2 regions of the Virgibacillus xinjiangensis genome follow, and region 2 is predicted to be linked to the other one. Evidence: a T-box and tRNA genes for the amino acid it is inferred to sense, from the RefSeq annotation. Region 2 holds a T-box; the other holds one or more tRNA genes.
What was found. A T-box is a leader RNA that pairs with one kind of tRNA and senses whether it is charged. The one in region 2 lies ahead of serS (serine--tRNA ligase), so its partner is inferred to be a tRNA-Ser.

Region 1 (3,127 bases), on a different contig from region 2:
TGTTCCTTCGGTGTCATCAGCTTCTTCTTCTGGTGCCTCTTCAGCGGTTCCACCTTCATCTGCTGCTTCATTGTCTTCCCCTGCCTGATCCGATTCATCTGTCGTTTCATCAGCAGGCTCTTCTTCATTTTCACCGGCTGTTTCCTCTTCCTGACCATTCTCTGTCGTTTCCTCTTGATCCGTGTCTGTCGGTTCATCGGCAGGTTCATCATTCGAACACGCAGCCAATAACATAGGAACAAGGAATGCCAAAATAAGTAACTTTTTCATTGTTTACCCTCCCAATCTATCAATCACTAAGAAATATGGTCGATTATTGCTGGACCACTTCTATTACATGTTTGATTATACAACATGTCTTACACATTTTGCCAAATTCCTTTGCCTTCCCATGAAAAAACACGCCCCTAGTCCTATGACGGGAGACGTGTCCTTCCATTTATATACTATTTAGCTATAGAATTTCACATTTTCCGCCCATTTAATGAAGTTTTCCACAACATGATCAAGGAAGGAAATGGTCTGCTCATCCATTAAGTTGCCGTCAGCATCGATTTTTTCATGAACAGTGCCGATCACTACCTCATTTCCCGGCAGGGTCAAAGCACCGATTCCAGGCGCATTAAGGATCTGGCGAAGTTGCAGTTGGGCCTTGACAGTGCCCAGAGCTCCCATGGACGCACCGACAATCATGGTCGGTTTATTGACCATGACCTGATCCACACGGGAAAACCAGTCGAGAGCATTCTTCAACATTCCGGAAATGGAACCATTGTATTCCGGTGTTGCAATAAGGATACCATCGCTCTCCTTGATGATACTACGTAGGTCCTCTACAATTTGAGGCGGATTGAGTTCGTCATCCTGATTATAGAATGGAAGCTGGTCGATCGGGAGGACTTCTATGTCCAATTTCCCGTCATACCTTTTCTGCATGTATGCAGTAAGCTGTCTGTTGTATGAGTCTTTCCTGTTACTACCTACCAAAGCTGCTATTTTCATGTATTGATTCCTCCATTTTATAAACTAAGTACTGTCTTCATTGTTACAAAAGAGGAGGAAAACTGGCAAGAAAACTGCTTATCGTTTTTTACTCACTTACTCTTTCTCACTTTCCAAGTATGCCTGTTCTTCTTCCGGATCCATGACACCGCTGGCCTTTCCTACAGTTCCACCCTGCAGTTCCCAGACAGCGTTATGGTCGGCATCTGCCGTGGAAAAATCCCCTTCCTTCCACTTCAAAAGGATTCTCCGATAGACATCCTCATGATCCAGTGCGACCTTCTCCATGCCTTCCAACAGCCAGTTGATCCGCTGTGGGTGAATCTCGTAGAACCCCCATTTTTTCGACGCCTTCACCTTTTGATGGGACATACCATGGATATACTCCTGGTAATAGTCATCCGTCAATTCATAATGGGGCCTGTCCTCACCGAATGGATTCAATCCCTGTTCCTCAAACTCCTGAAGCTCTTGCTCGCTGATACTGCCCTTGATCTTTTCCCTCTGCTCGGAAATCTCTTCCGTATGACCATCATCCTCCGCCTCCTCTTCCATCGCTGCTGCACTTTCTGCCTGGTCTTCTGTTGTCCTTTCCGTTTCCATCCACAAGAATACTGCCAAGCCGGCGCTCGCCAGCAATAGAATCAGCCCGAAAATGGGCATAGGCTTTTTCATTGATTATCCTCCATTCCTGTTTGTAGTATGCTTTCATTCCAAATACTCCATCATTTCATCTTATATTGGAGCAAAAAAAATCCACGCAAATCCCTTGAAGAAATCGAAAAAAAGGATTATTATTTTTTATGTGGTTTTTATTGGCAGGTGTAGCAGAGTTGATAGACACATTACTCGCTATGTTCGTGTGGGGGTTCACCCTACCAGCACCATTTCTATGATGGAGAAGTACCCAAGTCCGGCTGAAGGGGATGCACTCGAAATGCATTAGGACGGGCAACCGTCGCGTGGGTTCGAATCCCACCTTCTCCGCTTTTAAAACCTTCTATGTAATTATTCAAGATGTTTCCATAATTATCCTGCTTTGATGCAAGAAAAAATAGAATGCTGCAGAAAAAGGCTTAGAGAAAATGTCTCTAAGCCTTTTTTAGTGGTTATATTGCTTATTGCTTTAATGGAGCTCCAATCTATGGCGAATACAGCAGAATACTGCCGCCGCTGTGACAAAATACTTCGCTTTCCGTGGGCACGGCTTCAGTCTCCTCGGAAGCAAAGGACGCTTCCTGAGGGGTCTTCATACTCGTGCTGTTCCCACTGGAGTCTACGTATTTTGTCTACGCTATGGAATCGATCTGATTTTCGAATGACTGTGGATCAATCACCTAAAATCACCCGGCTATCATTGAATTCTTCTATTCTCTTACAGCTACAGACATCACTACAATCAAATCACCAAACCAGCGGAGGAAATCCACGAAGGGTCCTGCGGGAACCGTGACCAGAGTGAGATCGCGAAGAACGTAGTTCGAGAGAGCTCACGGGTCACCCGCGGAAAGCGTAGTGGAATTTCCGCAGCGGCGGGTGTGAGGCGCTACTTGCGGCTTACCAAGCGGCACGCGAAGGATTCTTAGTAGAACGCACATGAACGCCGGAATCCGCAGCCATCACACCCCGCGCTTGTTCCCCCACAGATACGTATGGAGTTGCGGCAGCACCCGCACATCTTTCAATATATCATCCTCCATCACCCGATCGATCAACCGCTCATATCTGCGCAGTGAATAAGGAAGGAATTCCTGCTCCTCCACGGTCTCCAGGTCATCATTCCCCACCTGGAGGAACAGCTCGACATCCGGATACCGCTGATGGATATGCTGAGCGTATTCCAAGTCCGCTTCCTCAAAAATGACCACTTTCAGGCTGAATTCCCCCTTCTGCTTGCGTTGCAATGAATCTATAATGAAATCCAGTACGGAAAAATCCGTCTTCATGCCGGAGCTCGGCGGTTTCGGTGACAGTGTCAGGTCGTCAATATGGATAAACCAGTCCTGCCACTTGCTCCCCTGCGTCTCCAATGCCACCTTCATGCCATGTTCATGCAGGAGATCGACCAGCCCATCCAATCTTGCCAACAATGCAGGATTCCCGCCGGAAATGGTGACATGGCCGA
Region 2 (3,127 bases):
CTTTCGGAAGGTTTTATGGACTAGTGACCTGGTCATTGTCTGTCATTTATCTACGTTTATGTTGTACTATATGTAGTTTATTATCCAATGTCAATTGTACCATAAATCACAAAAACCATGCGGTCATTAAAAAACCGTTGCATTCTTCGCAACGGTTTCAATATCTCCAATTTTTATGCGCTGTTTTAATAATGGAGGAGGTAGAGGGATTCGAACCCCCGCGCGGTTTGACCCGCCTGTCGGTTTTCAAGACCGATCCCTTCAGCCAGACTTGGGTATACCTCCGTAATAAGACAAGAACTACTATACCATGCAGAAAATAACCTGTCAATCCTTAATAATATTTTTTTTAAGAAAAGAGAGAGGACATCCCTCTCTCCTATTTCTCCAGCTTTTCTTTTCCGCCCATATACGGACGAAGGATTTCCGGGATGATCACGGAACTATCCTCTTGCTGGTAATTTTCCAAGATAGCTGCAACTGTCCTTCCAATGGCGAGCCCTGAGCCATTCAGCGTATGGACGAACTCCGGTTTCCCGTTTGCTTCCTTCCGGTAACGGATCCCTGCACGTCTGGCCTGGAAATCCTCAAAGTTGGAACAAGAGGAGATTTCCCGATACGTATCCTGACTAGGAATCCATACCTCAATATCATATTTCTTGGCGGCAGTAAAGCCTAGGTCACCTGTACACATGCTCATTACCCGATACGGCAACTTAAGCAGTTGCAGGACTCTTTCTGCATTGCCGGTCAGCGTTTCCAATGTTTCATACGATTCTTCCGGCTTCGCCAAATGAACCAGCTCTACTTTGTTAAATTGATGCTGACGGATCAGCCCCCTGGTATCACGTCCTGCAGAACCCGCTTCTGAACGGAAGTTGGCACTGTATGCGACATATTTTTTCGGCAGTTCTTCAGCTGACAAGATTTCATCGCGATGATAATTGGTTACCGGTACCTCGGCGGTCGGGATCATGAAGTAGTCCCAATCCTCCACTTTGAATGCATCTTCTTCAAACTTTGGAAGCTGCCCGGTGCCAGTCATACTCGTCCGGTTCACCATCTGAGGAGGCAGCATTTCCTGATAACCATGTTCATCCGCATGTAGATCCATCATGAAATTCAGAAGAGCACGTTCCAGCCTAGCCCCCATTCCTTTGTAGAAAACAAATCGACTACCCGTCACTTTTGCCGCCCTTTCAAAGTCCAGGATATCCAGATTGGTTGCAATATCCCAATGTGCTTGGGCTTCATATTCAAATTCAGGAAGTTTCCCCCATTTTCTTGCCTCTAAATTATCCTCTTCATCTTCTCCGACAGGGACGCTCTCATGAGGGATATTCGGAATAGAGAGCATAATACGGTCGAGCTGCTCCTCCGTTTCTTTCAACTCTTTATCCAATGCCGAGATCCGTTGGCCTACTTCTCGCATCTCTTTAATTGCCGGCTCTGCATCCTTCTTCTCTTTCTTCAGTACGGAAATCTGCTTGGAAGCTTCGTTTCTTTCCGCTTTCAACTTCTCACTGTCACTAATCAAATTCCTTCGCTTTTCATCCAGCTCTTCAAATTTATCAAGTTCGGATAAATCCTCCCCGCGATGAGATAATTTCTCTTTCACCTCTGCAAAGTTATTTCGAAGATACTTCATATCCAGCATAATTATTCCTCCTTAAAATATACTCATAGTGTCCATTCACATGAAAAAAACCCCTGTCCCTAAATGTAGGGACGAGAGGTTGATTCCCGCGTTGCCACCCTTGTTGAAGAGTTGGTACTCTTCCGGCTCTACGCTGTTAACGGTGCATAACCGGGTCTACTTCCTGCACAAAGCCTTCCGTAAACCAGTTCAAGGATGGATTCACAGCATTTCACCATCGATTTTCACCAACCATCGACTCTCTTCGGGATGAATATACTGCTACTGCTTCCTGTCATTACTGTTTCGATTTATTATTCTATATCATAGCTGAATTTTTTTCAGGATGCAACTGTCTGCAAAGTCCCTTCGACCATGGAGACGAAATAGGCGATAATTCTATTATCATCGGTCAGTTCCGGATGAAAAGCTGTACATAGATATTGCCCCTGTCTTGCAGCTACAATCCGTTCTTCATAAGTTGCCAGGACTTCCACTTCAACCCCGGTTTCCGTAATATAAGGGGCACGGATGAACACAGCATTAAACGGTTCCCCTATACGCCCGATATCCAATTCCGCTTCAAAACTTGCAACCTGACGGCCGAATGCATTTCTAGCAACTTTCATGTCCATCAGACCCAGATGTGCATCCTTTTGTCCTTCAATGGATGAGGCCATCAAAATAAGACCGGCACAGGTTCCGAAAACAGGCTTTCCCTGTTCTCCGAATTTCTGGATGGCTTCAAAAAAACCATAACTGTCGATCAAGCGGCGCATGGTGGTGCTTTCTCCACCTGGGAGAATCAAGCCATCAATCTCATCCAATTGTTCTTTTCTCTTTACCTCAATGGCATATGCTCCTGATTCCTTCACAGATCGTATATGTTCCCTCACAGCCCCTTGCAGGGCCAGCACACCAATTGTAGCAGTCATCTGAACACCTTCTTTCTATTCGCTGCGGTCTTGCATGCGTTCATCGGCTGAAATTGTACTCATCTCCAGACCTTTCATCGCTGTACCAAGATCCTTGGAGAGCTCGGCGATTAATGAATAGTCTTGGTAATGGGTGGTTGCTTCCACAATAGCCTTGGCAAATTTCGCAGGATTGGCGGATTTGAAGATTCCTGATCCGACAAATACACCGTCTGCTCCCAGTTCCATCATTAGAGCTGCGTCTGCAGGGGTAGCAATTCCTCCAGCTGCAAAGTTAACGACCGGAAGACGTCCTTCTTCACGGATTTGCAGCAGTAGTTCGAACGGTGCACCAATTTCTTTGGCATAGGTCATCACTTCGTCCTTGGACATGGAGGACACTTTGCGGATTTCCGACTGAACCTGGCGCATATGACGGACAGCTTCCACAATGTTCCCTGTTCCTGGTTCTCCTTTAGTCCTCAGCATGGAAGCACCTTCACCAATACGGCGGGCAGCCTCTCCCAAATTACGGCAGCCACAGACGAAGGGAACGGTGTAATCCGACTTGCTCAAG

Region 1: it has a tRNA-Ser gene. The T-box ahead of serS (serine--tRNA ligase) is inferred to sense a tRNA for this amino acid. The anticodon was not compared.

Annotation. Positions count from the first base shown of each region.
Region 1 is NZ_JBHRSA010000053.1:34,494-37,620, reverse strand. Features, by position in the region: gene ACFOGI_RS14760 (hypothetical protein) at 1-270, opposite strand, end outside; gene ACFOGI_RS14755 (NADPH-dependent FMN reductase) at 451-1,002, opposite strand; gene ACFOGI_RS14750 (DUF6241 domain-containing protein) at 1,099-1,677, opposite strand; tRNA gene ACFOGI_RS14745 (tRNA-Ser) at 1,900-1,989, shown strand; gene queE (7-carboxy-7-deazaguanine synthase QueE) at 2,622-3,127, opposite strand, start outside.
Region 2 is NZ_JBHRSA010000046.1:66,058-69,184, forward strand. Features, by position in the region: tRNA gene ACFOGI_RS12315 (tRNA-Ser) at 193-285, opposite strand; gene serS (serine--tRNA ligase) at 380-1,657, opposite strand; T-box leader at 1,722-1,944, opposite strand; gene pdxT (pyridoxal 5'-phosphate synthase glutaminase subunit PdxT) at 1,978-2,571, opposite strand; gene pdxS (pyridoxal 5'-phosphate synthase lyase subunit PdxS) at 2,587-3,127, opposite strand, start outside.